DNA from 4 places in the Streptomyces sp. NPDC110618 genome. Region 2 is predicted to be linked to each of the others. Evidence: riboswitches for the same ligand, from Rfam matches in the RefSeq annotation. Region 2 holds a riboswitch; each other region holds the start of a gene.
What was found. A riboswitch is a leader RNA that binds a small molecule or an ion and turns the genes downstream of it on or off. The one in region 2 is predicted to bind cyclic di-AMP.

Region 1: it holds a riboswitch for cyclic di-AMP, as region 2 does, so the genes downstream of both, ACZ7L7_RS36095 (M23 family metallopeptidase) here and ACZ7L7_RS09115 (transglycosylase SLT domain-containing protein) in region 2, are expected to answer to the same signal.
Region 3: it holds a riboswitch for cyclic di-AMP, as region 2 does, so the genes downstream of both, ACZ7L7_RS22615 (transglycosylase family protein) here and ACZ7L7_RS09115 (transglycosylase SLT domain-containing protein) in region 2, are expected to answer to the same signal.
Region 4: it holds a riboswitch for cyclic di-AMP, as region 2 does, so the genes downstream of both, ACZ7L7_RS34495 (M23 family metallopeptidase) here and ACZ7L7_RS09115 (transglycosylase SLT domain-containing protein) in region 2, are expected to answer to the same signal.

Annotation. Positions count from the first base shown of each region.
Region 1 is NZ_JBVKBN010000037.1:21,599-29,099, reverse strand. Features, by position in the region: gene lhgO (L-2-hydroxyglutarate oxidase) at 1-453, shown strand, start outside; gene trmB (tRNA (guanosine(46)-N7)-methyltransferase TrmB) at 730-1,587, shown strand; gene ACZ7L7_RS36100 (PrsW family intramembrane metalloprotease) at 1,640-2,971, shown strand; gene ACZ7L7_RS36095 (M23 family metallopeptidase) at 3,054-4,079, opposite strand; cyclic di-AMP (ydaO/yuaA leader) riboswitch at 4,091-4,248, opposite strand; tRNA gene ACZ7L7_RS36090 (tRNA-Met) at 4,545-4,618, opposite strand; gene ACZ7L7_RS36085 (alginate lyase family protein) at 4,726-5,910, opposite strand; gene ACZ7L7_RS36080 (dihydrofolate reductase family protein) at 5,979-7,106, opposite strand; gene ACZ7L7_RS36075 (MarR family winged helix-turn-helix transcriptional regulator) at 7,167-7,501, shown strand, end outside.
Region 2 is NZ_JBVKBN010000004.1:72,434-79,934, forward strand. Features, by position in the region: gene fahA (fumarylacetoacetase) at 1-901, opposite strand, end outside; gene ACZ7L7_RS09105 (hypothetical protein) at 1,002-1,628, opposite strand; gene ACZ7L7_RS09110 (HAD family hydrolase) at 1,775-2,596, shown strand; gene ACZ7L7_RS09115 (transglycosylase SLT domain-containing protein) at 2,615-3,088, opposite strand; cyclic di-AMP (ydaO/yuaA leader) riboswitch at 3,092-3,286, opposite strand; gene ACZ7L7_RS09120 (polyprenyl synthetase family protein) at 3,980-4,990, shown strand; gene ACZ7L7_RS09125 (LolA family protein) at 5,491-6,699, shown strand; gene ACZ7L7_RS09130 (ABC transporter ATP-binding protein) at 6,710-7,501, shown strand, end outside.
Region 3 is NZ_JBVKBN010000013.1:95,049-102,549, forward strand. Features, by position in the region: gene eno (phosphopyruvate hydratase) at 1-1,061, opposite strand, end outside; gene ACZ7L7_RS22615 (transglycosylase family protein) at 1,449-2,135, opposite strand; cyclic di-AMP (ydaO/yuaA leader) riboswitch at 2,140-2,320, opposite strand; gene ACZ7L7_RS22620 (transglycosylase family protein) at 2,497-3,477, opposite strand; gene ACZ7L7_RS22625 (cytochrome P450 family protein) at 3,688-5,193, opposite strand; gene ACZ7L7_RS22630 (SEL1-like repeat protein) at 5,190-7,427, opposite strand; gene ACZ7L7_RS22635 (nucleoside triphosphate pyrophosphohydrolase) at 7,479-7,501, opposite strand, start outside.
Region 4 is NZ_JBVKBN010000031.1:29,432-36,932, reverse strand. Features, by position in the region: gene ACZ7L7_RS34500 (M16 family metallopeptidase) at 1-662, shown strand, start outside; cyclic di-AMP (ydaO/yuaA leader) riboswitch at 878-1,039, shown strand; gene ACZ7L7_RS34495 (M23 family metallopeptidase) at 1,053-1,823, shown strand; gene ACZ7L7_RS34490 (GntR family transcriptional regulator) at 2,033-2,719, shown strand; gene ACZ7L7_RS34485 (HPr family phosphocarrier protein) at 2,879-3,160, opposite strand; gene ACZ7L7_RS34480 (GNAT family N-acetyltransferase) at 3,342-6,536, shown strand; gene ACZ7L7_RS34475 (DUF5998 family protein) at 6,585-7,172, shown strand; gene ACZ7L7_RS34470 (alkaline phosphatase family protein) at 7,172-7,501, shown strand, end outside.

The sequences.
Region 1 (7,501 bases), on a different contig from region 2:
TTCCTCGGGGTGCATCTGACCCGGGGGGTCGACGGGGGCGTGCACGTCGGGCCCAACGCGGTGCCGGCGCTGGCGCGGGAGGGGTACGGGTGGGGCGTGGTCCGGCCCCGTGAGCTGGCGGGGACGTTGGCGTGGCCGGGGGCGTGGGCGATAGCCCGGCGGCACTGGCGGTACGGGGCGGGGGAGCTGCGGCGGTCGCTGTCCAAGGGGGCGTTCACGGGTGCGGTGCGGCGGTTGCTGCCTGCGGTGACCGAGGCGGATCTGGTGCCTGCGGGGGCGGGGGTGCGGGCGCAGGCCGTGCTGCGGGACGGGACGCTGGTGGACGACTTCCTGATACGGGAGGGGGTGCGGGCGGTGCACGTCCTGAACGCACCTTCGCCTGCGGCGACGGCGTCGCTGCCGATTGGGCGGGAAGTGGCGCGCAGGGCGCTGTCCGCGCTGGCGGAGGCGTAGTTTTTTCGCCCCCGCCGCCCTTACCCGTCCCATCCTGAAGGGGCTTCGCCCCTTCGACCCCAGGGGGTGGTTCTTCGGGTGCGGGTGGGTGGGGGCTGGTCGCGCAGTTCCCCGCGCCCCTGGCTCCAGGGGCTTCGCCCCTTGGACCCCGAGGCCCGTTCAGGGCCGATCGGGGATCTGGGGGCGTAGCCCCCAGGTACGGGACGGGTAGGGGCGGCGGGGGCGAAGAGACGCCTCCCGGGCACCCGCCCGCGCTCACGTAAAATCAACCCCACTGTGTCTGAGTCCATCCCCACCCCAGCCCCCGCCCCCGGCCACCGGCCCGGGGTGTCCGTTCGGCATACCCGGGGGAAGGGGGAGCCGCGGTTTCCGGACGGGCCGAAGCCCGATCCGGCGGGGTCGCACTTCGAGCGGCGGATCCGGAGCTTCCAGCCCCGCCGCAGCCGCGTGACCGCCGGACAGGCGGCTGCGCTGCAGCGGCTGTGGCCCAAGTGGGGCCTGGACATCGACGGGCACGGCGTCATCGACCTCGCCGAGCTGTTCGGCAACGACCGGCCCGTCGTCCTGGAGATCGGGTTCGGGATGGGTGAGGCCACCGCGCAGATGGCCGCCGCCGATCCCGGCACCAATGTGCTCGCTGTCGACGTGCACACGCCCGGGCAGGGGAATCTGCTCAACCTCGCCGATCACCTGGGGCTCGACAACGTCCGTGTCGCCAACGGCGACGCCATCATCCTGCTCCGCGAGATGCTCGCCCCGGAGTCCCTCGACGGCCTGCGCGTCTACTTCCCGGACCCCTGGCCCAAGAAGCGGCACCACAAGCGGCGGCTCATCCAGCCGGAGTTCCTCGACCTCGTCGCGCCGAGGATGAGGCCCGGCGCGCTCCTGCACTGCGCGACCGACTGGGAGCCGTACGCCGAGCAGATGCTTGAGGTCCTGACCGCGCACCCGGACTTCGAGAACACCCAGGCCGACGGCGGTTTTGCGCCGCGTCCGGAGTTCCGGCCGCTGACCCGTTTCGAGGGCCAGGGACTGGACAAGGGTCATGTCGTGAACGACCTGCTCTTCCGTCGCGTACAGCAGCCTGTGCGGCCGGACGCGCCGCACCGAGACGAACCCCCCACCGGCGCCTGAGCCCACCGCTGTCCTCTGCGGGCTGCGCCCCTGCCTCGTTAGGGTCGATGCCGTGGCCACCGTTCCCCCGTATCCGACGCACCCCACCGACCCCACCGGCGGCGCGCTGCGGCATGCGCACTGGTGGCAGAGAAGCTGTGTGCGCTACGGCGCGCTGATCACGCTGCTCGCGCTCTCCGGCCTCGTCATCCTCGCCCTGGTCCGGGAACAGACCGGCACCGAGGGCTTCCTGGTCGGCCTCGGCCTCGCCGTCCTGCCCGTACCCCTGCTGATAGCCGCCTTCCGCTGGCTGGACCGGGTCGAACCCGGCCCCTGGCGGAATCTGCTGTTCGCCTTCGCCTGGGGCGCCTGCGCGGCGGCGCTGATAGCCATCGTGGCGAACAGTTTCGCGACCCAGTGGATAGCCACCGCCACCGCCGACCCGTCCAGCGCGGACACCCTCGGCTCGACCGTGATCGCACCGGTCGTGGAGGAGTCCGCGAAAGCCGCGGCACTGCTGCTCGTCTTCCTCTTCCGGCGAAGAGAGTTCACCGGCCTCGTCGACGGGGTGGTGATAGCCGGGGTCACCGCGACCGGCTTCGCGTTCACCGAGAACATCCTCTACCTCGGTACCGCCTTCGGCACCGACCAGCTCACCGGCGACAGCGGCATCGCCTCCGTCACCGCCGCCACCTTCTTCGTGCGCGTCGTCATGTCCCCCTTCGCGCACCCCCTGTTCACCGTGCTCACCGGCATCGGCTTCGGCATCGCCGCGCTCTCCGGCGAACGCCAGCGCTGGCGGCGGGTCCTGCTGCCGCTGTCGGGGCTGCTGCTCGCGATGGGCATGCACGCGATGTGGAACGGCTCCACGACCTTCGGCCCGTACGGCTTCTTCGCCGTCTACGCCGCGATCATGGTGCCCGCCTTCGCCCTGCTGACCTGGCTGGTGATCTGGACCCGCCAGCGCGAACTGCGCACCGTCCGCGAGGAACTGCCCGCCTACGTGGTCGCCGGCTGGCTCACCCCGGGTGAGCCCTTCGCGCTCGGCTCGATGCGCGCGCGCCGCCTGGCCCGGCAGTACGCCCGCCGGCGCGCCGGACGGCAGGCGGCACGGGAGGTGGCCCAGTACGAGGCCTACGCGACGTCCCTCGCGTTCCTCAGGCACCGGGGCCGGCGCGGCCGCGCGGGCGCCGACTTCGTCGTACGGGAGGCGGAGCTGCTGCGGGAGCTGTGGCGGCGCCGGGAGGCCGCCCGTCCGGCCCTCGACCACGCGGCGCGCGCGACGGCACCACCCGTCCCGGTGGTGGCGGCGCCCTGGCCGATGTACGGGGTCTACGGGCACCCGGCCCAGCCGACCTACCAGCCCTATCCGGCGTACCCGGCCTACAACCCGTACCGCGGTTAGCCGGTGCGGGAATGCCGGAACCGGCAGCCCTGACGTCGGGGGGTTGTCGTCAGGACCGCCGGGGTTCGAAAGAGCGGGCTGATCAGATGGTGAGGCCCTTGCTGCGCAGCCAGGACAGCGGGTCGATGCCGCCGGAGTCGCCGGTGTGGACCTCCATGTGGAGGTGGGCGCCGGTCACGTTGCCGGTCGCGCCGACCCGGCCGATGATGTCGCCGGTGTTGACCTTCTGGCCGACGCTGACGCTGATCGAGGACTGGTGGGCGTACCAGATCTCGGTGCCGTCGTCGAGGGTGAGCACGGTCTTGTAGCCGTACGAGCCCTCGTAGCCCGCCGAGGTGATCGTGCCGCTGTGCACGGCCTTGAGCAGCGTGCCCGTGGGGGCGGCGAAGTCCAGGCCCGTGTGGTAGCCGGAGGACCACATCGAACCGGCCTGGCCGAAGGTCGAGGTGAGGGTGTAGGAGGACAGCGGGAGCGTGTACTCCTTGGCCAGCTTGGCCAGCCGCTCCTCCTCGGCCTTCTTGGCGGCCTCCGCCTCGGCCTTCTCCTTGGCGGCCTTGGCCTTGGCCTCGGCCTCCTTCTCGGCCTTGGCGGCGGCTTCCGCGGCGGCCTTCTCGGCGGCAGCGGCGGCGGCCTGGGCGGCCTTGGTGTCGACCTGGTCCTGCTGCTGCTCGGCCTGGGCGATGATCCGGTTGCGCAGCGCCTCGCCCGCGCCCTCGGTGCCCTGGGCGGTGTCCGCGGCGGTCATGCCGAGCGTGCTGAGCGCGTTCGGGGAGCCCTCGGGGGCCTCGTCGGCCGCGTCGTCGGAGATCAGCGGCAGGTCGGGCATGGTGATCGCGACCGGCGGCTTGCCGGACTGCGCGCTGGCCATGCCGCCCGCGCCGACGGCGGCTATGACGCCGACGCCGAGAACCGTGGAGCTGCGGGCGAGTCCACCGCCGCGCTGCTTGGAGACGCGGTGCCGGCCGCGGACCGGGCGAATGGACTCCGCGGTGGGGTTCCACTCCTCCCAGGGGCCCTCGTCGGTGCGGTGACTGCCGTAGGCGAAGGCATCGTCACTCCGCTGGCTCGGCACGAACGGGGCCGTGGTGGCAGGCCGGTTTGACGCCACGTGGGCGTGCTCCTTTCCTTCCTTCTCGCCTACCGGGTTAGCTGACGGGTTCGGAGCAGGAAGGTCTCCTACGCGCGTATATCCGCCCGGATTTGCCCGGTGGATTACGCCCGATTCACCCCAAGTGGTGGTTCCCCGGTTCCCTTGCGGGATTCGGCGCGTGCGCACGGAGCCGACTCTTGTGACGGCTGGGACGACCGCGCTGCGTTATCGAACGTTAATAGACCCGGGGTGTGGATTCCAAGCTGTTCCGCTTGATCATTACGGAATCCGGCGGGGACTTTCGGGTCACCAGCGGTCCAAATCGGGCGAGTTGACCAGGACTCAGTCGGCGCGCCGCCACTGACGGTGTGTCAGTTGTTATGCGGAGGGCTTCCATCCGATCACGCGTGGTGACAATGGCACACGGAGGTACAGACGCACCGAGGGCCGGAACCCTTTCGGATTCCGGCCCTCGGCCTTCAGTAGCGGGGACAGGATTTGAACCTGCGACCTCTGGGTTATGAGCCCAGCGAGCTACCGAGCTGCTCCACCCCGCGTCGGTGAAACCAGTGTACGTCATCCACGGGATGCGAAGCACACGCATTTATTCAGGCCCTACAAGTGCGGCGATCACGGCGGTGACCTGCGCCCCCACCCCGCTCCCTCATCCCCCGTGGGTCAGGGTCTCCCAGGCCACGAAGAGGTCGTTCGTACCGGCCGGGCGGGTCCTCTCGGCGAGCTTCCGCGTCGCGGGGCCGCCGATGCCGCGGTGGACCGCGATCTCCAGGACGGGCCCGAGCTTCCCCTCGACCTCGCCGCCGCACAGCCAGGCAGGGGCGCGCCCGCTGTTCTGGAGCCCGGCATGCAGGTCGAGGGCGGCGGCGAGCCGGTCCTCGGTCTCGCTGTAGAGGTCGACGCCCTGGTGGCGTGCGGTCTCGGCGATGTGCGCGGTGGCGGCGACGGCGTGGCCGACGTGCTCGACGTCGCGGCAGGTCTCCTGGGTGACGCCGCTCTTGAACGTCGTCTGCCGGTGCCAGTACGACGTGAGCCGCTGCGGGGTGGTGATGCCGGAGCCGGCCGGGGTGAGCGGGAGGCGGCCGTCCTTGTCGAGGTAGAAGTAGGCGGGCACGCGGTCACGGAAGCGGGCCAGGGCCTTGTCGAAGGTGTCGTGGTCGTCGAGGAAGACGGCGATGCCGATGGCGGCGTCGGTGGCGACGAGGTCCCGGTCGCCGTTGACGTCCGGGACCTTTCTGGCGACCTCGGGGAGGTGGGCGGTGCGCAGCATGGACTCGAAGCGCCGTACGCGGTCGGCGGGCCAGCCCGCGCCCTCGCTGTACCGGACGATCTCGGCGGCCCGCGCCCAGGTGGACCCGGTCCAGCCGGCCTGGAGCGCGGCGTTCTCCCCGCTGTGCCGCTTCAGCTCCGCCGACCAGGCGTCCATGATCTCCCGGGCCTTCTCGGCGTGCTGCTTCTTGCCGGTGACGGTGTAGAGCAGGGCCTGCGTGTAGGCGGCGAGGGCGTCCTCCCGCTCCTGCGCACAGCCCTGCCCGGCCTTGCCGCCCGCGGGACAGTGCACGTCCTCGTACGGCTCGGCCCGGTACTTGTACGCCCCGTACTTGCTGTCCCGCATGTCGAGGTACGCCGTCAGCCACGGTTCCTTCCCCGCGGTGACGTTCTTCCTCATGTCCTCCAACTGCCCGGCGCTGACCAGCACCCCGGGGTGGGTGAACTCGGCGTCCGGCGGCAACGCCCGCGCCAGCGTCCGGTTCCCGCTCCCGGCGGCGCCACAACCGCTGAGCAGCAGACCGACGACCACGAACACGACAGCACGCCCACGTACAGACCTCATGCAGGCAGCGTGTCCCGGCGGGGCGGGGGGTCGCAGGGTTTGTTGGGCCGATCGGAGCTGGGGGCGGGTTACTTCAGCAGGTGCCGGTTCGGGGCCTTCGCCCGGTCCTCGTACTCCGGGAGTTCGACCACGACGGCTCCCGCCGACGTCAGCACGCCCGTTCCGTCCGCCTCGGTCACGAAGGTGTCGGGTTCCCGCCAGGCCGTCACCACCCGGCGGACGCCCGACCGGAGGATCAGACCGGCGCAGGGGGTGGGGCGGGAGGAGCGGTGGGCGCAGGGTTCGAGGCTGCTGTAGATCGTGGCGGTGGGCAGGCGGGGGTCGTCGGGGGCCAGCTTGGCCAGGGCCGCCTCCTCGGCGTGGACCACGGGGTCGTCCCCCTCGCGGGAGTGGCCGCGGGCGAGTTCGGTGCCGTCGGCGGCGACCACCACCGCTCCCACGCTGAAGGCCGTCTCGGAGGGCGGGCACAGTTCGGCCAGTTCGCAGGCCAGGCGCAGCCAGTGGCGGTCGGCGGCGTTCGGAGCGGTACCGGTGCCGGGGGCGGTGGGCTCGTAGCGCATCAGGACCACGTCCTCGATGCGGCGGGTCTCCACCAGGCGCAGCCGGCCGGGCTGATAGCCGCCGGGGCCGAAGAGGCGGGGCGCGGACGGGTCGCCGACGAAGAGCGGGGCGAGGACGAGCTGGAGTTCGTCGGCGAGGCCCTGCTGGAGGAGCTGGGTGTGGATCGTGCCCCCGCCCTCGACCATCAGGCGCTCCACGCCCCGGTCGTGCAGGTCGGCGAGCAGCCGCAGCCAGTCCAGGTCGTCCCCGAGGGCGACCACGTCGGCCGCGAGGCCCACGGCCCGGGCCCGCTCCGCGCCCTTGTCGGTCGTATAGACGACCTTGTCGCCGCCGGTGTGCCAGAACTTGGCCGCCGGGTCCAGGTCGCCGCTGCCGCTGACGGTGACCTTCAGGGGGTACTCCGGCTTGCCCGCCGCCGTGCGGGCCGCGCGCCGCTCGGGGGAGTTCACCAGCAGGCGCGGGTTGTCGGCGCGGATGGTCCCGGCGCCGACGAGGATGGCGTCGACACCGGCCCGTACCTCGTCGACCCGGTCGAAGTCGGCGGGGCTGGACAGCAGCAGCCGCTCGGGACCGGTGTCGTCCAGGTAGCCGTCGAGGGAGACGGCGGCCGAGAGCAGGACGTAGGGCAAGGGCATCGGTGCTCCATCGGTACCGGCGGGCTTGGTTCAAGTTTTAAGCAAAACTACACTGGGACCATGACGACCCGCTGGCTCTCCCCCGAGGAGCAGCGCGCCTGGCGCGCGTACATCGGTGCCGCCCACCTCCTGGAGGACGTCCTGGACCGGCAGCTCCAGCATGACGCCGGCATGCCGCACCTGTACTACTCCATCCTCGCCAATCTCTCCGACGCCCCGGACCACCGGCTGCGGATGACCGACCTCGCGGAGCTGGTGAAGATCACCCGCAGCAGGCTGACGTACGCGGTGACCCGGCTGGAGAAGGACGGGCTGGTGGCGCGCGAGGACTGCCCGTCGGACAAGCGCGGCAGCATCGCGGTGCTGACGGACGAGGGGATGGCCGTACTGAAGCG
Region 2 (7,501 bases):
CGTTGAGGGAGACGGAGATGCGCAGGTCGTAGCCGCCGGGCTCGTCGTCCGTGTCGTCCAGGTAGGGAAGCAGCGGGTGGGTGCGCTCCGGGGGTGCCACCCGGGCCGCGTCCAGGGCGTCCAGCGGGGTGATCCAGGCCGACACCGAGGTGGCGAAGGACTTGCCGAGGAAGGGGCCGAGCGGGACGTACTCCCAGGCCTGGAGGTCGCGCGCGGACCAGTCGTTGAGCAGGCAGAGGCCGAAGACGTGCTCCCGGAAGTCGGCGAGCGCGACCGGGCCGCCCATCCGGGTCGGCACGCCCACCACGAAGCCGACCTCGGCCTCGATGTCCAGCCGCGCGGAGGGGCCGAACACGGGGGCCGGGTCGGAGGGCGCCTTGCGCTGGCCGGAAGGCCGTACAACGTCCGTACCGGAGACGACGACCGTGCCCGAGCGGCCGTGGTAGCCGATCGGGAGGTGCTTCCAGTTCGGGGTGAGGGAGTCCTCCGCGTCGGGTCGGAAGATCCGGCCGACGTTCCGGGCGTGGTTCTCGGAGGCGTAGAAGTCGACGTAGTCGGCGACCTCGAAGGGCAGGTGCAGGGTCACCGCGGACAGGGGGTGGAAGAAGGGCTCGATCGCCTCGCGGTGGGACGGCACCGTGACCCAGGCGGTCAGCGCACGGCGCACGTCGGACCAGGCGGTGAGGCCCGCCGCCAGCAGCGGGTTCAGCGTGGGCTTGGCGAGCAGGGAGGCGTAGGGGGAGCCCAGTGCCAGCGCCGCCGCGCCCGCGTCGAGGACGTGGTCACCGAGCCGTACGCCGACCCTGCGGGCGCCGTCGTCCTCGCCGGGGACGGAGAAGACGCCGTAGGGGAGGTTGTGCGAGCCGAAGGGGTCGCCCTCGGGGACATCAAAGGGGGGCATGGGTGCTGCCTCGCTCTCGTGCGTGCCACGGGTCCGTGTCGTCGCCCCTCACGTTACGGGCGTGTTGCCCGTCCTGGGCAGTGCGCACGAAGTGCGGTGATCACGCGTCGGGGTCCTCCTGGGCCCGCTGCCAGGCGAGGAAGTCCGCGATCAGTTCGGGCGGGTTGGCCGCCGCGGTGGCCTCGACCTCCCAGCCCGGCCGGTACATGTCGAAGATCACGACGGGCAGCGGACGGCCGAGGACGGACCCGATGGCGCCGCTCGCGTGGAGGTGCCGGGCGAGGCCGAGGACGGCGTCGTCGAAGTGGAGCTGGAGCAACTCGCGCTTGACCTCGACCTCCGTGTCCTCGTGGTCCTCCTGGTCTTCCTGGTCCTCCTGGTCTTCTTCGAACCACAGCCCCAGCCGTCTGACCTCGGCCTCGTACAGCGGACCGCCCACGGGATCCTCCGGTGCGCTCCCCAGCGTCTCGAAGCCGTCCAGGAGCCAGCAGGCGTAGTTCCAGCGGGCCTCGCCGGGGTCCTCCGGCCGCCGCTCACGCTCGTACTGGGACTCGGTGTTGTAGCCGATCGCGACGTACGGGCGGCGATCGTCGTCGTCGACCCGCCAGATACGGAAGGAGAGCGCGTAGATCTCGGGAACCAGCCGCTCGGGAAAGCGACGGAGAACACCCGCTGCCGCGCCCCGGAGATATTCCGAGAAGTCCCCGTCCCGGCCCGCCAACACCATCGCCCCCGTCCGTCCCTGCAATGTCCTCATTTCACCAGATGCCGGTGCGGGAAAGGGAGTTGGAGGGGCGCGCGGGGCTTGTGCGGGCGCCGGGGACGTCCGGTTCGCGCTGAGTCGGCGGGGCGTGGTGTCCGTATTCTCTGATCATGGCCGCACCCCTCGCATATTCACTCATCGCCACCGACCTGGACGGCACGCTGCTCCGAGGCGACGACACGCTCTCCGACCGGACGCTGGCCGCGCTTTCGAGGGTGGCGGCCGCCGGAGCCCGGCACCTGGTGGTGACCGGCCGACCGGCGCCCAGGGTGCGCCCGCTCCTCGACGACCTGGGCAGCGGGGGGCTCGCGGTGTGCGGACAGGGCGCGCAGGTGTACGACGCCGGCGCGGACCGTCTGCTGTGGTCGGTCACCCTGGACCGGGAGCTGGCCGAGACGGCGCTCGGCAAGATCGAGGCCGAGGTGGGGGAGGTGTACGCGGCAGTCGACCAGGACGGCGTCGACGGGCTCACGCTGATCGAGCCGGGGTACCTGATGCCGCACCCCACACTGCCCGCGGTGCGGGTGGGACGGCGTGACGACCTGTGGTGCGAGCCGATCAGCAAGGTGCTGCTGCGCCATCCCGAGCTGTCCGACGACGAGTTGGCGGCGACGGCGCGCTCGGTGGTCGGTTCGCTGGCGAACGTCACGATGTCGGGGCCGGGGACCGTCGAACTCCAGCCATGCGGCATCACCAAGGCGACGGGGCTCGCCCTGGCCGCGGACTACCTCGGCCTGGGCCCGGAGCGGACGATCGCCTTCGGTGACATGCCGAACGACATCCCGATGTTCGACTGGGCCGCGCACGGCGTCGCGATGGCCAACGCGCACCCCGAACTCAAGGCGGTGGCCGACGAGATCACCCTGTCGAACGAGGACGACGGCATCGCCGTCGTCCTCGAAAGACTGCTCAGGGAAGGGGCCGCGGCCTAGCGGGCGCCCCCCGGGCTGCTAGTACGCGCCCCACACGTTGTCGATCGAACCGTAGCGCTTGGCCGCGTAGTTGCAGGCGGCGGTGATGTTCGCGACCGGGTCGTACGGGTCGTAGGAGGTGCCCGGCACGTGGTACGCCATGAAGGTCGGGTCGATCACCTGGAGCAGGCCCTTGGAGGGGGTGCCGGCGGCGGCGTTGGAATCCCAGTTGTTGATCGCGTACTGGTTTCCGGAGGACTCCCGGATGATGTTGCGGTAGATGCCGTTGTAGCTGCCGGGGATCCCGTGGTCCGCCATGACCTGCAGGGACGCGCGGATCCAGCCGTCGAGGTTGTTGGCGTACCCCAGCGAGGCGGCGGTGGTGGCGGTCGGGGTGGCCGCGGAGGCGGTGGTGGCGCCGAGCAGCGGGAGGGCCAGTACGGCGGCTCCGGTGCCGAGGACGGCGAGCTTGCGGGCGATACGGCGGGGGCGGCGCTGAGCGGCAGCGGGCATGGCGAAGTTCCTCTCCGGCGCCTGCGAGGTGAGCTGTCGGGTTCGGGCGGGAGCTGCCCGGCCGCACGCCCCTCAAGGCGCGCGACTTCACCCCGAGCCGTTCCGGCACGTCCGCAGACGCCCGGCCCGGCGACTTACCTGGGTCCCCCGCTCCTGCCGTACGAAGTTCTCTCGGGTGAAGCCGGGCGGCGGCAGGATTCGGCGTCCGCCCGACAGGCCGGGAACGTATGCGAGAGCACATGTCCGAAACAAGTACCGGATTCACATATTCACGGATTTGATCTTCGTCCAGGAGGTTTGCGGCGGGCTGCGATTTGCGTATGCCAAGGGTCAACTCGCCGACAGGGAAAGGGTTTCGGCCCGCTTCGGAGTGCCGCCCGCTGGGGTGCCCGCGTGAGTCACGTCACCCCGAATCGCAAGAGTGAGCAAAACGGGCAATAGGCCTAAGGAGCCTCAATAGGGCTGTATTGGTGGGTCGTTCGCGGAACTGCCTCCGTGGAGCCGCTTTCGCGGAACCTCTGCGGTGGTGCGCGTCGTTGTCATGGTGATCGTCTGTGGGGCGGGCCGCAGCGATCGCCTTGAGTGACCCGGGGGCCAGGGTCGCGGTGCGGTGCGGAGGGAGTCGCAGCCACCCCGGGCGAAGCCGTGTCGACCCCGGTTCGAGACGCGCTCCACTACTGCCGAGTAAATCGATTTCCACGTAAATCGATGAATATCAGTCCTTATCAGGTGATCAAAAACATAACCGGCGTGATCCCATACCGCCCGTCGTGGACGGGCGGGCGGCATCGGTGATCGAAACCTGACCGGATACGCTGACTTGAGTGAAGGCAGCGACCTATCGACAAACCGCGTAATCACCGGTAGACACCAGCAGACAGGAGACCCCTCGTGACCGTCGTCGGGCCGTTCGGGCTGAGCGTGCGGGACCAGGCTCTGGAAGCCGATGTCCAGGCCGGATTGGCGGCTGTCGAGGAGGGTCTTCTCGAAGCCACCAAGAGCGAGGTCCCCTTCATCACGGAGGCCGCCCAGCACCTCGTGCGCGCGGGCGGGAAGCGGTTCCGGCCGCTGCTCGTGATGCTCGCGGCACAGTTCGGGGACCAGTACGCGCCGGGCATCGTGCCATCGGCCGTGGTGGTGGAGCTCACCCACCTGGCGACGCTGTACCACGACGACGTGATGGACGAGGCCGAGGTCAGGCGCGGGGTGGCCAGCGCCAACACCCGCTGGGGCAACTCCGTCGCCGTCCTCACGGGTGACTTCCTCTTCGCCCGCGCCTCCCACATCCTCGCCGACCTCGGTCCGGAGGCGGTCCGGGTCCAGGCCGAAGCCTTCGAGCGGCTGGTCACCGGGCAGATCCTGGAGACGGCGGGCCCGCAGGACGGGCGCGACCCGGTGGAGCACTACCTCGACGTGCTGGCCGGCAAGACGGGCTCCCTGGTCGCCGTGTCCTGCCGCTTCGGCGCGATGATGTCCGGCGCCGACGAGACCGTGGTGGACGTGCTCACGCAGTACGGCGAGCGGCTCGGGGTCGCCTTCCAGCTCGCGGACGACGTGCTGGACATCGCCTCCGACTCGCACGAGTCCGGCAAGACCCCGGGCACCGACCTGCGCGAGGGCATCCCCACCCTGCCGGTGCTGCGGCTGCGCGAGCGGGCCGAGCGGCTCGGCCTCGCGGAGGACATCGCCCTGTGCGAGCTGCTCGACTCCGACCTGAGCGACGACACGCGGCACGCGGAGGCGCTCGCCTCGCTGCGCGCCCACCCGGCCCTGGAGCAGGCCCGGCGCGACACCGTGCGCTACGCGCAGGACGCCCGCGCCTCGCTCGCCCCGCTGCCCGAGTGCGACGCGAAGGCCGCGCTGATGGAGCTGTGCGACGCGGTGGTGCACCGGGCGGGCTGACGTGATGCGTCCGGCGGGCGGACGGGTGCACCGGGCGGGCTGACGTGATGCACCCGGCGGGCGGACGGGTGCACCGGGCGGGCTGACGTGATGCACCCGGGCGGGCTGACGTGATGCGCCCGGCTGTCGGCGTGCCGCTCGCCCGGCGGCTGCCGCCGGCGGACGTGGTGCACCACCCGGGCCGACTCCCGTGCCGCACCACCCGGGCCGACCCCCGTGCCGCAGCGCCGGGCCGACCCCCGTGCCGCAGCACCGATGAGGACCGATGAGGGCGGTGTCTCCGTCGCAACCCCTACGGGTCGGGGGAGACACCGCCCTTCCGTGTCATACCGCAGGTGTACACGGAGTTGAGCCCGCGGTCTGACGATTCACGGCCGCCGATTTGGTCAGATGGTGACAACGGAAAACACCACTCCTCACCGATTCGGGTGAGAATGGCGGCTACGGGCTGGACGCACGGGAGTTGGCAGGCCGCCGCCGACGACGGAGGTAAGGCACACATGGCACCGTACGGATCCGACGACACCACCACCGCGGACGAGAACGACGACCTGCGCTCCGGACGGCGCAAGGCCGCGCGGTACGTCGTGCCGGTCGCGGTGGTGGGGGTGGCGGCGGCGACCATCGGTCTCGTCCCCGCCCTCGCCAGCTCCGGTGACCCCGACCTGCCGGAGATCAGCGCAGAACAACTCATCCAGAAGATCGCCGAGTCCGACGTACAGCAGCTGTCCGGGACCGTGAAGATCAGCACCGATCTGGGGCTGCCGGACCTCGGCGGGCTGGAGAGCGCGCTGACGTCCGGGGCGATGGGATCCGGGGAGGGCGGTTCGTCCGCCGACCCGTCCACGAAGCTCACCGAGCTGGTCAGCGGCTCGCACACCCTCAGGGTCGCCGCCGACGGCCCCGACCGGCAGAAGATCTCGCTGCTCGGCAAGGCCAGCGAGTACAGCCTCATCCACAACGGCAAGGACGTCTGGGGCTACGACAGCGAGACCAACGAGGTCTTCCACGGCACCGCCGAAGAGAGCGGCAAGCACGAGGAGGAGGTCCCGGCCACGCCCAAGGACTTCGCCGAGGAGGCCCTGAAGGCGGTCGACGACACCACGTCCGTCACCGTCGACGGCACCGCGCACGTCGCGGGCCGGGACGCCTACCGCCTGCTGATCGAGCCCAAGCAGTCCGGCACCACGGTCGGCGCGATCACCGTGGCGGTGGACGCCAAGACCGGTACGCCGCTGAAGTTCACGCTCACCCCCTCCAGCGGCGGCGCCGCCGTGATCGACGCCGGCTTCACCCAGGTCAGCTTCGCCAAGCCGAACGCCTCGACCTTCGACTTCACGCCGCCCAAGGGCGCGAAGGTCACGGAGGAGGACGAGGCCGTCAAGGAGGAGCGCGCCGGGAGGGCCCCCGGGAAGACGTCCGAGCACGACGTGCCCGAGGGCGAGCCGCGGGTGATCGGCGAGGGCTGGAACTCCGTCGCCGTCCTGGAGACCGGCGGCGAGGGCATCCCGTCCGGCGACGAGCTCGAAGGTGACCTCGGCCAGTTCGGCGACTTCATCGACTCCTTCGGCGACAAGGCCAAGGGCGAGTTCGGCGAGGGCCGGGTCTTCTCGACCCGCCTGGTCAATGCCCTGATCACCGACGACGGCAAGGTCTACGTCGGCGCCGTCACCAAGGACGCGCTGGTGAAGGCCGCCAACGCCGGGTAATAAGGCACGCATGACCGACACGTCCGCCGCGGAGCGGGAATCCGAGCCGGGTGACGGCGCGATCGTCACCCGAGGGCTCACCAAGCGCTACCGCGGCGGACAACTCGCCGTGGACGGCCTCGATCTGACCGTCCCGGCGGGCAGCGTCTTCGGCTTCCTCGGGCCCAACGGCTCCGGCAAGACCACCACCATCCGCATGCTGATGGGCCTGATCGAACCCACCTCCGGCACCGCCCGGATACTCGGCCGCCCCATGCCGCGCGCCACCCGCGCCGTCCTCCCGCACGTCGGCGCCCTGATCGAGGGCCCCGCGCTCTACGGCTTCCTCTCCGGCCGCGACAACCTCCTGCGCTACGACGCCGCCGACCCGACCGCCGACCCGCGCACCCGGCGTGCCCGCGTCGCCGCCGCACTGGACCGGGTGGGCCTGACGGCCGCCGCGGGCAAGGAGGCCAAGGCGTACTCGCTCGGCATGAAACAGCGGCTCGGCCTCGCGGCGGCACTGCTCCAGCCGCGTCGGCTGCTGGTGCTGGACGAGCCGACCAACGGCCTCGACCCGCAGGGGATGCGCGAGATCCGGTCCCTGATACGGGAGCTGGCCTCCGACGGCACGACCGTCTTCCTCTCCTCCCACCTCCTCGACGAGATCGAGCAGGTGTGCACCCACGCGGCCGTGATGGCGCAGGGCAGGCTCGTCACCCAGGGCGCGGTCGGCGACCTCGCGGCCGGAACCCGGGGCCGCCTCGTGGTGACGACCCCGGATCCGGCGGACGCGGCCCGCGTGCTGAAGGAACAGGGCGCG
Region 3 (7,501 bases), on a different contig from region 2:
CGCTGGGCCAGCTCCACGGCGTCCAGGGTCTCGGTGAGCGAACCGATCTGGTTCACCTTGACCAGGAGGGCGTTGGCGGTGCCCTCCTCGATGCCGCGGGCGAGGCGCTCGGGGTTGGTGACGAACAGGTCGTCGCCGACCAGCTGGACCTTGTCGCCGAGCTTGTCGGTGATGACCTTCCAACCCGCCCAGTCGTCCTCGAACAGCGGGTCCTCGATGGAGACGAGCGGGTAGGCCGCCACGAGCTCCTCGTAGTACTCCGTCATCTCGGCGGCGGAGCGCTCCTTGCCCTCGAAGAGGTACTTGCCGTCCTTGTAGAACTCGGAGGCGGCGACGTCGAGGGCGAGGGCGATCTGCTCGCCGGGGGTGTAACCGGCCTCCTTGATGGCCTCAAGGATGAGGTCGAGGGCCTCGCGGTTGGAGCCGAGGTTCGGGGCGAAGCCGCCCTCGTCGCCGAGGCCGGTGGACAGGCCGCGGCCCTTCAGCACCTTCTTGAGGGTGTGGTAGACCTCGGTGCCCCAGCGCAGCGCCTCGGAGAAGGACTCCGCGCCGATCGGGGCGATCATGAACTCCTGGATGTCCACGTTGGAGTCGGCGTGCGAGCCGCCGTTCAGGATGTTCATCATCGGGACGGGCAGCAGGTGGGCGTTGGGGCCGCCCAGGTAACGGAAGAGCGGGAGGTCGCTGGCCTCGGAGGCGGCGTGGGCCACGGCGAGCGAGACGCCGAGGATGGCGTTCGCGCCGAGGGAGCCCTTGTTGTCGGTGGCGTCCAGGTCGAACATGGCCTGGTCGATCAGGCGCTGCTCGGTGGCGTCGTAGCCGACCAGCTCCGGGCCGATCTGCTCGATGACGGCGAGGACGGCCTTCTCGACACCCTTGCCCTGGTAGCGGTTCGGGTCGCCGTCGCGAAGCTCGATGGCCTCGAAGGCTCCGGTGGAGGCACCGGAGGGAACGGCGGCACGACCCGTGCTGCCGTCGTCGAGGCCGACCTCGACCTCGACCGTGGGGTTGCCTCGGGAGTCCAGGATTTCCCGGGCTACGACGACGTCGATGGACGGCACGAGCATCTCCTTCATGGGATGTGACGCTTGAAGTGCGGGGCACGTGAGCCTTGCGACTAGAGCCTAACCGCCTGAGGGACTTCGGCCAGCCGACCGACCGTCCCGTGGACAAGGACAGACGGTACCCATTGTTTCTTCGCGGAACAAAGGATCGGTGGTGTGCGCAACGAAGCGGGCCCGGTAGCGGGAGGGCTTCGGCCTTCGGCCGTGGGACGGCTTCGGCAGCGGGACGGCTTCGGCAGCGGGGGGCTTTCGGCAAAAGCCCCGCCCCGGTGCGTACGGGGGAACACGCACCGGGGCGGGGAGCCCGTGGGGACGGGGGTGGCCCTCACGGGGCCTCCAGTATGGAGGAGGCCGGTATGAGGGACCTGTCGTCCGGCTATGGGATTACTTGAGGTGCAGCTGCTGACCGGGGTAGATCAGGTCGGCGTCCGCGACGATGTCCTTGTTCAGCTTGTACAGCTTCTGCCAGCCGCCCTTGACGTCGTGCTCCTCGGCGATGGTGCTGAGGGTGTCGCCCTTGACGACCTTGTACTCGCCGTCACCCTTCTTGACCTTCTTGCCGGTCGGGGTGGTCACGGTCGTCTGGGCCTTCTTCTCGGCCTTCTGGGTCTTCTGCGCCGGACGCTCGGCGGTGCGGGAGGCCGGCTGCTCCTCGGTGGCACGCGGCGCGGGGGTGGTGGCGGCGGCGCCGGTGTACGGCGTGCTCGACAGGTTCACACCGCAGTGCGGCCAGGCACCCTTGCCCTGACCGGCGAGCACCTTCTCGGCGATCGCGATCTGCTGGGCCTTGCTGGCCTGGTCGGCGGTGGCGGCGTACTGCGTGCCGCCGTACGCGGCCCAGGTGGAGGCGGAGAACTGCAGACCGCCGTAGTAGCCGTTGCCGGTGTTGATGGACCAGTTGCCGCCGGACTCGCACTGGGCGACGGCGTCCCACTCGGAGGCGGTGGCGGCGGAGGCGTTGCCGGCCGCCATCAGCGGGGCGGCGACGGCGGCGCCGGTGACACCGGCGATGGCGATGGCGCGAGTGGCCTTGGACGGACGACGGTGCTTGCCCTTGCCGGAAAACAGCATGGATCGATCCCCTCACCGACGCCTGCGAGGTGAGCTGTCGGGTTCGGGCCGGTTGAGTTGCCCGGCCGCGCACTCGTGCGGTGCGCGGCTTCACCCCTAGCCGGTGCCGGCGGTCGAGTTGCCTCAACTGCCGGTCCCGGCACTTACCTTGGGTCCCCCGCTCCTGCCTACGGCGCTTGACGCGACGACTGTTCCCGTACGGCCGCTGGCAGGATTCGGCGTTGCGGCAGCCGGGGCTCGTGTTGGCGAGCGGTCCTGACCGTAGACACGCGATCCGCGGAATTTCAAAGACGATCAGGGCTTCTGAGACTCATCCCACACTGTCGCCAAAACGGGCATTCAGCACCAAACGTGACGTCAACTACTGCTGGTTTTCGACCGTTTCGCCCTCAAGATCAAGGGTCTGACCGGGGATGATGTGGTCGGGGTCGGCGCCGATGGTCTCCTTGTTGGCGGCGTAGAGCCCGCGCCATCCGCCGTCCACCGCAAAGGAGTCGGCGATACCCACGAGGCTGTCGCCGTCACGGACGACGTACGAGTCGTCGGCGGCGCTCTCGTCGGCGGGCTCGCCACGGTGGCGGCCGGTACCGGCGCCCGTTTCGGTCTCAATGAGGGCGGAATCACCATCGGTTAGACCGGAGCTGTCCGAGTTGTCACGACCTGGGGTGCCCGTGAGGTCGCCCTCGGCCCCCTGGGAGGGGTTGTTCTCGGACGTGTTCGAGGGGTCGCCAGACTCCGCCGAGTCTGATGATTCCGCATCTTCGGTGGACTTGTCCGACTTGGTGGAGTTGTCTGCACCCTGGGAGTCGGACTCGTTCGCGGAACCGCCGTCGACGGAATCCAGCACATCGGACGAGCCGGACGAGTTGGATGAGTTGGACGAACCATCTGATCTGGATGAATCGGAGTTACCGGGCGAAGCGGACTCACTCTCGTCGACACCCGTGTCGACATCGGCCGCATCCGAGTCGGCCTCAAGACCGGACAGCGGGCCACAGGTCGGCCAGGCGGCGAGACCCTGGTCGGCGAGGATGCGCTCGGCGACGGCTATCTGCTGGGAGCGGCTGGCCTGGTCGGCGCTGGGCGCGTACGTCGTACCGCCGTACTGCTCCCAGTTCTCCTGGGTGACCTGGAGGCCGCCGTAGTAGCCGTTTCCGCTGTCCTCGCTCCAGTAGCCACCGCTCTCGCACTCCGCCACCCGGTCCCAGGTGGTGCCGTCGGCGGCGCTCGCGCCGGATGCGCCGAGCAGCGGGATGGCGATGGCGGAGCCGGTCACTCCGGCCGCGACGAAGAGGGCCGGAGCCTGGCGGGGGCGACGGTGACGACCGTTCCCGGAGAGCATGCGGGGACCTTTCGGAGACAGCAAGGGACCTGCGCGGCGTCCGTCAGTTCGAGGTGCCGCGCTGACGAGTGAACGTATAGGCAGACGATCACTTGTCACAAGTTAATGCCGCACAGATCACGTGAAGATCACAAACTTGAGTGCGTGTCATGTTTGCGTACCGCCCGTATCGGCCTTCGCTTGCGGCGCGGGCGAGTTGTGGTCGAGCGGTCAGCGGCCGGGGGTGAACTCGACCGGCAGAGTGCGCAGTCCACGCATGATGAGGCCGCCGCGCCAGCGCAGATCGGCCGGTTCGGCGGCGAGCCGCAGGTCGGGCAGCCGAGTGAGGAGCGTGGCCAGCGCGGTCTGCCCCTCCAGCCGGGCGAGCGGGGCGCCCAGGCAGTAGTGGATGCCGTGGCCGTATCCCAGGTGCTGGTTGTCGCGCCGGGCGAGGTCGAGCGAATCGGGGTCGGCGAACCGCGACGGGTCCCGGTCGGCGGCGGCCAGGACGACCAGCACGGGGTCGCCGGGTGCGATGTCCTGGCCGCCGATGGTCAGGGGACGGGTGGCGAACCGCCAGGTGGCCAGCTCCACGGGGCCGTCGTAGCGCAGGAGTTCCTCGACTCCGGTCTCCAGGAGGTCCGTCTCCTTCTGGGCAAGGGAGGCCTGGAGCCGCGCGCGCTGGTCGGGGTGGGTGAGCAGGGCGTAGGTGCCGTTGCCGATGAGGTTGACGGTCGTCTCGAACCCGGCGAACAGCAGGATGAACGCCATGGCCGCGGCCTCGTTCTCGGTGAGGTGCTCGCCGTGGTCGGAGGCGCGGATGAGGCCCGAGATCAGATCCTCGCCGGGGGCGGGCTCGGCGGGCAGCGCGGCACGCTTGCGGTGGATCAGGTCGGCGAGGTAGCCGCGCATCTTCTTCACGGACCGGGCGACCCCACCGCGCGGTCCGCCCTGATGCCGGATCATCATGCCCGCCCAGTCCCGGAAGTCGTCCTGGTCCTCGCGCGGGACGCCGAGCAGGTCACAGATGGCGTAGATGGGGAGCGGGAAGGCGAACTCGTGGATGAGGTCGGCGCTGCCCTTCTCCGCGAACCCGTCGATGAGGTGGTCGGTCAGCTCCTGCACGCGCGGCGCGAACTCCGCGACCCGGCGGGGCGTGAACGCCTTGCTGACCAGCCGACGCAGCCGGGTGTGGTCCGGCGGGTCGATGTTCAGCAGATGCGTCATCAGCTCGGCCTTGCGCTCACCGGGGATACCGGTCTTGCCCTTGGCGTGCGCGGGCTCGTCGTGGTGCTCGGGGTTCTTGCTGAGCCGCTGGTCGGCCAGGGCCTGCTTGGCATCGGCGTAACGCGTGACCAGCCACGCCTCCACACCGCTGGGCAACGTGGTCCGGTGCACGGGGGCGTGCTCCCGCAGCCAGGCGTAGGCGGGGTAGGGGTTGGCGGCGAAATCCCAGGTGAAGAGGGTGGGGGGTGGGGGCGTGCCGGGGGTGGGGCGGGCGGGGGTGGTGGGGTGGGGCTGGTCGGGGGTGGATGCTCGGCGCTGGTCGCGGTCGGGGGTGTGGTGCTGGTCGGGGTCGGGGGTGTGGTGCTGGTCGGGGTCGGGGGTGTGGTGCTGGTCGGGGTCGGGGGTGTGGTGCTGGTCGCGGTCAGGGGTGTCGTGCTGGTCGGGGTCGGGGGTGTCGTGCTGGTCGCGGTCAGGGGTGTCGTGCTGGTCGGGGGTGGGGTGGTTGGTCACTCCTTGACGGTATCCGGAGGGGTGGTGGGGGCTCGGCCCAGGAGGACGTCGAGGGCAACGCCGATGGCACGCTCGGCCGACAAGGCCGGGCCGGGGACGGCGGGCGCCTCCGGGTCGGGGGCACCGTGGTGGGCCAGGGCGGCCTGGAGCTTCTCGTCCTGCAGTGCCGTCCGGAGCGCGGGGAGGAGTTCCGCCGCGGAGGCGTTGCCCTGCTCGGCCGCGACGCCGAGCCAGTGCAGGGCGCGCACCAGGAGGAGGAAACCCAGTTCCTTCGCCGGGTCGGGGTTCCCGGCCTCGGCCGCCGTCTGTATATAGGGGAGGGCTTTGCTCAACTCGCCTTTCTCCAGGAGGAGATAGCGGCCGAGCATATAGGCTTGCTGCTCATCCTCCTCCCCCACCTTGCGTAACCAGCGCTCCGCCTCGGGACCGTCACCGGCCCACGTCGCCAGCGTGGCGAGGATCGAGGGGGCGGCGGGATCCTCACCGGCCTCGGCCCAGCGCCGCACGGCGCTACGGGCCTGCCGTGACACCGTCTCGCGCTCGGGCAGGTTGTACAGCCCGGCCATCCAGGCCATGTCCCCCCAGAGGGAAGAAGTGAGGACCGGCACCTCCGGGTGACGTGCCGCGTCCGCGACGAGCGCCCCGGCCGCGCGCCAGGCCCCCTTCTCGCGCCCGGGCACAAGCAGCCCGCTGACGCCGAGCCGCGGTCTGGTCGCCCAGTCCAGGTCCTCCTGCCGGATGGGCAGCTTCAGCCGCACCTCGCTTCCGTAGATCTTCTGTTCGTTGATCAGGAAGTCCCAGGTCTCCGCCGAGAGCCCACTGGTGACCCCGCAACGGGCCGCGTCGATGGCCGCCCGCACCAGCAGGTGGGCGGTGGCCCGTCCGCCGGACCTACTCGCCCGGCGCCACTCCTCCCACAACTCCGGTCCCACGGACAGGAACTGGGTGACCCCCAGCTCGCCTCGCCGCCACGCCGCGGCGCTCAGCCGTGGGTCGTTCGACTCCGCGAGCCACGCGAGCTCCGCCGTACTCCACTCGCAGGTCAGATCCACGGTACGGGCGCCCCGCAGGGCGCGTGCCGTCTGGTCGTCGCCGAAGCGGTGCGCCTCGTACGCCGCGTCCCGCATCGTCGCCAGCACCAGTACGCCCTGATGGGGGAGCTGCGCCAACGGCCCCGCAACCAGCCCCGGTTCGCCGAAATGGTCCTCCAGGTCGTCGAGCCACACCACGTACGTTCCCGTGCGGTCCCGTCCGCGCAGAGCCGTCGGCAGCTCCCGCAGATCCGTACCCGGGTGGGCCGTGAACACCCTGGTGTCCGGGCCTGCGTTGCGCTCCAGCGCGGCCCAGGCGGTGGCCGTCTTCCCGGCCAGCGGCTCCCCGGTGACGACGACCAGCCCGCCCTCCCTCAGCCCCTTCGCCACCAGCCGGTCGAGTTCGGCGTCCCGGTCGCGCGGGACGTACGGCGGCAACTCGGGCTCGTCGTCGAAGCAGCTGACAGGGTGGATGCCCACGGCGCCGCGCCGTAACTCGCTGAGCCGGGGCCAGAAGTCCGCGAGCGCGGGTGGCGAGGAGCGGTAGTGGTTGTGCTGAACGCCGATCACTGGGGCATTGAGATGGGCGTGCCGGTAGTCGATGTGATCCTGGGCGTACGGGGGTTGGGCGGGCTCGGACGAGGCGGGCGCGGGGCCGGAGTCGGGGCCGGGAGCGGGGTCGGGGTCGGGGTCGGGGCCGGGTGCGGGGTCGGGGCCGCCAGGGTCGGGGTCAGGAGGTAATGGGCGGCGGAAAAGGTCGGCGAACACGTCGCCGAGCGAATGCGCTTGCCGGTTCTCGTCCGGGATGACGAAGCGGGCGCTCACCGGTGTCGGACCGGCGCCGAGGACGTCGCCGCACTCCCCGCAGTAGATATCGCGGTGCTCAACCCGGCTCTCACAGGTCGGACAGGAGGTGATGTCGCTCTGCCGGAAGTCCTTGATGAACCGGTTGACGTCTGTGGCGATGACCTCCTTCGTGAACGCCTCACGGATCCTGCCCTGCCAGATGCGGGCCACGTCCTGCGGCAGCAGCATCCCGTCGCACACGCCGCCCCGGTGTTCCTCCAGGTCCGCGCTCACGTCCTGCTTCATGGCCCGCTTGTAGAGGTGGACGAACGCCTGCTTCGCCCCGCTCTCCCAGCCCTCGGAGCACATCGACGACACCAGAACCCCGGCCGCCGCAGCCGCCAAATCGTCCAACACGCCCGACATGTATGCCCCCGTGCCCCAGAGCCAGCTCTGTGCGTAACCGTACTAACCTTCCAGCCCCTCGGCAG
Region 4 (7,501 bases), on a different contig from region 2:
TGCCCCCGGTCACGGCCGACGACACCGGCCGCGTCGTCATCGTGGACCGTCCCGGCGCCGTCCAGACCCAGCTGCTGATCGGCCGCGTCGGACCCGACCGGCACGACCGCGTATGGCCCGCGCAGGTGCTCGGCACGTACTGCCTGGGCGGCACCCTCACCTCCCGCCTGGACCGCGTGCTGCGCGAGGAGAAGGGCTACACCTACGGCGTGCGCGCCTTCGGGCAGGTCCTGCGCTCCGCCCCCGACGGCACCGGCGCCTCCATGCTCGCCATCAGCGGCTCCGTGGACACCCCGAACACCGGCCCGGCGCTGGGGGACCTGTGGACGGTGCTGCGCACCCTCGCCGAGGGCGGCCTCACCGATGCCGAGCGGGACGTCGCCGTGCAGAACCTGGTCGGGGTGGCGCCGCTGAAGTACGAGACGGCCGCCGCCGTCGCCGGCACCCTCGCCGACCAGGTCGAGCAGCACCTGCCCGACGACTTCCAGGCCACCCTGTACCGGCAGCTCGCCGAGACGGGCACCGTGGAGGCTACCGCGGCGGTCGTGAACGCCTTCCCGGTGGACCGTCTGGTGACGGTCCTGGTGGGTGACGCGGCGCAGATCAAGGAGCCCGTCGAGGCCCTCGGAATCGGTGAAGTCACCGTCGTGACAGCCGAGTAGACACACCCTCGGATCCCGAACGCGCGGCCACGCGCGCGTGGAGCCCTGGTGACCGGAGCGTCACCAGGGCTCCCGTATGTCCGAATTGATGCGGAGGTTGCCTGTCTGCCCTGTGGCGTGCGCTACAAAAGCACTGATCCGTTTGAGGATTGAAAGCGGCCCCGTTTAGCGTCATGCGGGCTGTTCGTCAGGCAGTGCGCCGCACCCGCGGCACCGGACAGTCATCGCCGAGTCCCCGAAGGCGCGAGCCTGGGGAGCCGGGGACCCACCGCAGTCCCTGGGGTGAATCGGGCGCCCGCGCGCAAGCGAGGGGGTCCGTAGGAGACCTTCCTGCTCCGAACCCGTCAGCTAACCCGGTAGGCGAGAAGGAAGGAAAGGACAAGCCACTTCATGGCGTTGACCCGCGCCACCGGGAAGCACCGTCGTCCCAGCCGGATGCAGCGCAGTACCGCCCGTGCGGCGGGCGTCGCGGCGCTCACCACCACCGGCGTCATCGGCACCGTGGCCGGACCGGCGTTCGCCGCCGCCCCCGAGGCCCCCGTCGAGCAGACCGGCATCACCCCCGTCCTCACCATGGGCGACACGGTCGCCGAGCAGATCGACGCCCAGGCCGCGGCGCAGCAGGAGGCGGCCGAGCTGGCGGAGATCAAGCGCCAGGCCGAGGAGGACGCCCGTCAGCGGGCCGCCGAGGCCGCGAAGGAGGCCCGGGAGGCCAAGGAGCGTGCCGCCCGCGAGGCCGAGCGCAAGCGCCTGAACACCTTCGTCTCGCCGATCGCCGGCTCCTACGTCTCGACCAGCTACCAGGCAGGCGGCGCCGTCTGGTCCTCCGGCAGCCACACCGGCATCGACTTCCACGCCTCCAGCGGCACCTCGGTCCGCTCGGTCGGCGTCGGCACCGTCGTCGAGGCCGGCTGGGGCGGGGCGTACGGCAACCAGGTCGTCATCAAGATGCACGACGGCACCTACACCCAGTACGGGCACCTGTCGTCCGTCAGTGTCTCGGTGGGCCAGAGCGTCACCCCGGGCCAGCAGATCGGCCTGTCGGGTGCCACCGGCAACGTGACCGGGGCGCACCTGCACTTCGAGGCCCGCACGGGTGAGGACTACGGCTCGGACATCGACCCGGTCTCCTACCTCCGCTCGCACGGTGTGAACATCTGACCCGCACGGGTGTGACCATCTGACGGCACTGCCCCAACCCGCTGAACCCCGGCTGACGAAGCCGGGGTTTTCGGCGTTTTCCGGTCCCCGTTGTCCAAAAAATATGCATGGAATCCGGCCCGCCATCGGAAATTCCCGCTCATTGTCATAGAGTCACTGAACACACGTCAGTCGTCGACGTTTCACGGGGATTAAAGCGGAGGTCGGTCATGCGTGTTCCGGCGCACTCGGTATGCACGGCGATCCGGGACGATATCGTCGCCGGTGTCTACGAACGCGGCAGCCGGCTCACCGAGGAACTGCTCGCCCGCCGCTACGGCGTCAGCCGGGTCCCGGTCCGGGAAGCCCTGCGCACGCTGGAGGCCGAGGGCTTCGTGGTGACCCGGCGGCACGCGGGCGCCTGCGTCGCCGAACCCACCGAGCAGGAGGCGTCCGACCTGCTGGAGATGCGCGGTCTGCTGGAGCCGCTGGGCGCCGCACGCGCCGCCCAGCGCCGCACCGAGGCGCATCTGAAGGTGCTGCGCGGCCTGGTACGGCTCGGGCAGGAGCGGGCCAGGCGGGGCAACAGCGATGACCTGCGCTCCTTGGGCGGCTGGTTCCACGAGACGCTCGCCCAGGCGTCCGGCAGCCCCGCGCTGACCTCGATGCTGACCCAGCTGCGGCACAAGATCGCCTGGATGTACGCGGTGGACGCGCCGGCCAGCCCCGTGGAGATGTGGGCGGAGCACGGCGCGATCGTCGACGCGGTGGCCCGCGGCGACAGCGAACGCGCGCGGGCGATCACGGCCGCCCACACCGAGCGCGCGAGCCATACGCACCGGCTGCGCTTCGCCTCCGGCCCGGACCGTGTGAGGAATTCGCAACATCCCGTAAACATGTCGGGTCAGCGGCTTTAACATGCGCGCCGTATACAAAGAGGAAGTTATTCGCGGGGGATTATTTCTGCTGCCCGAAAACAGAAAATACACCGGGTCGGACGGAAAAGGCGAGGGGCCCGCCCGGCAATTCGGACGAGCCCCTCGTCGGCAGCGGCGAGCGCCGCGACCCGAAATTTCTCAGACGGTCTCGGGGAGTTCCTCAAGACCCTCGGCGACCAGCTTCGCCAGCCGGTCCAGGGCGACGTCCGCGCCCTCGGCGTCGGAGGCGAGCACGATCTCCTCGCCGCCCTGGGCGCCCAGGCCCAGGACAGCCAGCATGGAGGCCGCGTTGACGGGGTTGCCGTCAGCCTTGGCGATCGTCACCGGGACGCCTGCGGCCGTGGCGGCTCGGACGAAGATGGAGGCGGGGCGGGCATGGAGGCCCTCGGCCCAGCCGACGTTGACGCGGCGCTCAGCCATGTGATGCTGCCCTTCAGGTTCTCAGGGTTGTCTAGACCAGTGTTCCACAACGTGAAGCGTGCCCGGAACAGACCTTCGGTGGCCTGTTCCGTGTGACGTTCGGACCGCGGCCTCGGCCCGACACCCGTCCTTCACAGACTGCCCCGCGCCGTTGTCGGACGCGAGCCGTACTCTGGGGCCCATGCAGAGCCAGTCGGACCGGCACGAGTACCCCGCCCACTGGGAAGCCGACGTGGTGCTGCGCGACGGCGGCACCGCGCGCATCCGCCCCATCACCGTTGATGACGCCGAGCGCCTGGTCAGCTTCTACGAGCAGGTCTCGGACGAGTCGAAGTACTACCGCTTCTTCGCGCCCTACCCGCGCCTGTCCGCCAAGGACGTCCACCGCTTCACGCACCACGACTTTGTGGACAGGGTGGGACTCGCGGCCACCGTGGGCGGCGAGTTCATCGCCACCGTACGCTATGACCGCATTGGTGCCGATGGAATGCCCGCCTCCGCGCCCGCGGACGAGGCCGAGGTCGCCTTCCTCGTCCAGGACGCGCACCAGGGCCGCGGTGTCGCCTCCGCGCTGCTCGAACACGTCGCCGCCGTCGCCCGGGAGCGCGGCATCCGCCGGTTCGCCGCCGAGGTGCTGCCCGCCAACACCAAGATGATCAAGGTGTTCACCGACGCCGGGTACACCCAGAAGCGCAGCTTCGAGGACGGCGTGGTCCGCCTGGAGTTCGACCTGGAGCCCACCGACCGCTCGCTCGCCGTGCAGTACGCGCGCGAACAGCGCGCCGAGGGGCGGTCCGTGCAACGGCTGCTGGTACCGGGCTCGGTGGCCGTCATCGGCGCCGGACGGACCCCGGGCGGGGTCGGCCGCGGTGTCCTGGACAACATCCGCGAGGGCGGCTACCGCGGGCCGCTGTACGCCGTGAACCGCGCCTTCCCCGAGGACCTGAAGGAACTCGCGGGCGTCCCCGCCTTCCGCTCGGTCCGTGACATCGACGGCCATGTCGACCTCGCCGTGGTCGCCGTACCGGCCGAAGACGTGCCCGAGGTCGTCACCGAGTGCGGGGAGCACGGCGTCCAAGGGCTGGTCGTCGTCTCGGCCGGGTACGCGGAGAGCGGCCCCGAGGGGCTGGAGCGCCAGCGCGAACTCGTCCGGCACGCGCGTGCGTACGGCATGCGGATCATCGGCCCCAACGCCTTCGGCGTCATCAACACCTCCGACCGGGTGCGTCTGAACGCGTCCCTCGCGCCCGAGATGCCGAGGCCCGGCCGCATAGGGCTGTTCGCGCAGTCCGGCGCCATCGGGATCGCGCTGCTGTCCCGGCTGCACCGGCGCGGCGGCGGGGTCACCGGGGTCACCGGCGTGTCCACCTTCGTCTCCAGCGGCAACCGGGCCGACGTCTCCGGCAACGATGTCCTGCAGTACTGGTACGACGATCCCGACACCGATGTCGCCCTCATGTACCTGGAGTCCATCGGCAACCCGCGTAAGTTCACCCGGCTCGCCCGGCGGACCGCCGCGGTGAAACCGCTGGTGGTGGTGCAGGGCGCCCGGCACGGTGGGGCCGCCCCGCAGGGGCACGCCGTACGGGCGACACGGCTGCCGCACGAGACGGTGTCGGCGCTGCTGCGGCAGGCCGGGGTGATCCGGGTCGACACCATCACCGAGCTCGTCGACGCGGGGCTGTTGCTCGCGCGCCAGCCGCTGCCGAAGGGGCCGCGCGTGGCGATCCTCGGCAACTCCGAGTCGCTGGGGCTGCTGACGTACGACGCGTGCCTGGCGGAGGGGCTGCGGCCGCTGCCGCCGCTGGACCTGACGACGGAGGCGTCGCCGGAGGACTTCCGCAAGGCGCTGTCGCGGGCGCTGGGCGACGACATGTGCGACGTGGTGGTGGTGACCGCGATTCCGGCGCTCGGGGTGCCGTCCGCCGCGGGGGACGCGGTGCTGGCGGAGGCGCTGCGGTCGGCCGCGGAGGAGGTGCCGGGGAAGCCGGTGCTGGTGGTGCACGTGGAGCTGGGCGGGCTGGCGGAGGCGCTGTCGGCGGCGGCGAGTACGGCGCCGGGGGCGGGCGCCGGTGCGGGTACCGGCGCCGGGGCCCAGGCCGAGCCGGGCGCCGGAGCTGAGGCCGGGGAGGTCGCGCGGCCCGGCGCTGACGGGGTGCCGCCCGCGCCCACCCGTGCCGCCCTTGGCGGCACGAATGCCCGCGGCTCTGCTGGACGGGAACCGGATGCCTCTGGCTTGAGCGGTTCGGCGGGGTCGGATGCCCGTGGCTTTGCCGGACCTGAACCGGATGCCCGCGGCTTGAGCGGTTCGGCGGGGTCGGATGCCCGCGGCTTTGCCGGACGGGAACCGGATGCCCGCGGCTTGGGCGGTTCGGCGGGGTCGGATGCCCGCGGTTTTGCTGGACGGGAACCGGATGCCTCTGGCTTGAGCGGTTCGGCGGGGTCGGATGCCCGCGGCTTTGCCGGACCTGAACCGGATGCCCGCGGCTTGAGCGACTCGGCTGGGGCCGGTGGTCGGCTCATTCCCGCCTATCCCGCTGCCGAGCGGGCCGTGCGGGCGCTTGCCGAGGCTGTGAAGTATGCGCAGTGGCGGCGGGAGGCGGCCGATCCGGGGCGGGTGCCGGAGTACGACGACATTGATGAGCGCGGGGCCGCCGCGCTGATCGACGGGCTGCTGACGCGCGGGCAGGGACTCACGCTCGGCTCCGAGGAGACCTGCGAGCTGCTCGGGACGTACGGCGTCCATGTGCGCAGGGCCCTGCCCGCGCCCACCCCCGACGCCGCCGCGGAGGCCGCCCGCGCGGTGGGCTACCCCGTCGCCCTCAAGGCCACCGCCCCGCACCTGCGCCACCGCGCCGACCTGGGCGGCGTACGGCTGGATCTCGCCGACGAGGAGCAACTGCGGCGGGCTTACGCCGAGTTGACCGAGCTGTTCGGCACGCCCGAGGAGCTGCGGCCGGTCGTGCAGGCGATGGCCCCGCGCGGGGTCGACACGGTCGTACGGGCGGTGATCGACCCGGCGGCCGGCGCCGTACTGTCGTTCGGGCTCGCCGGGGCGGCCTCGCAGCTGCTCGGGGACATGGCCCACCGCCTGATCCCGGTCACCGACCGCGAGGCCGGCTCCCTGGTCCGGTCGATCCGGACCGCGCCGCTGCTGTTCGGCTGGCGGGGCTCCACACCCGCCGACACCCCCGCCCTGGAGGAGCTGCTGCTGCGGGTGTCCCGCCTGGTCCACGATCACCCCGAGGTCGTCGCGGTGACCCTGGAGCCGGTGGTCGTCGCCCCGCGCGGACTGACAGTGCTCGGCGCGACCGTACGGCTGGCGCCGCCGCCCGCCCGCGACGACCTGGGCCCGCGTACGCTCCCCGCGTACTGAGCCCGCGAGCGGTGCCTCGCAGTCAGTGGGCCCCCGTAGGATGGGCCCATGGCCAAGACCAGTACGACGACCCAGGGGCTGCGAGCGGCGATCGAGCGCAGCGGCTACTACCCGGCCCTCGTGGCCGAGGCGGTGGAGGCCGCCGTGGGCGGCGAGCCCATCCGGTCGTACCTGGTCCACCAGGAGACCACCTTCGATCAGAACGAGGTGCGCCGGCACGTCACCGTGCTGGTGCTCACCGACAACCGGTTCATCGTCAGCCACACCGACGAGCAGGCCGCGGACAACACCTCGCCCACCCCGTACGCCACGACGTCCACCGAGTCGGTCAGGATCGACCGGATCTCCTCCGTCGTGCTCAGCAGGGTGGTCGCCAACCCGGAGGCGTACACGCCGGGCACCCTGCCCCGCGAGGTCGTGCTGACCATCGGCTGGGGCGCGGTCTCCCGGATCGACCTGGAGCCCGCCGCCTGCGGCGACCCGAACTGCGAGGCGGACCACGGCTACACGGGCAACTCCACGGCCGACGACCTCAGCCTGCGGGTCAGCGAGGCCGGTGACGGCCCGGAGACCGTGCGCCAGGCGCTCGCCTTCGCGCAGGCGCTCTCCGAGGCGACCGCGGACGTCACCCGCTGATGGCCCAGCCCGCCTGGGAGCACGAACCGCACCCCCTTCCCCTCGACTCCGCCCCGCTGCCCGAGTACGGCTCCGGCTCGCTCGCCGACCTGCTGCCGACGCTGGCCGCCGGCATGGGCGTCCCCGGCACGACCGCCGCGATCGAGGAGCTGACCCCCGCCGACCGCAACTGCGTGTTCCTGATCGACGGGCTCGGCTGGGAGCAGCTGAAGGCGCACCCCGAGGAAGCGCCCTTCATGACCTCGCTGCTGGCCAGCTCCCGGGGCGGCACGGGACGCCCGCTGACCACCGCCTACCCGGCCACCACCGCGACCTCCCTGGCCTCCGTC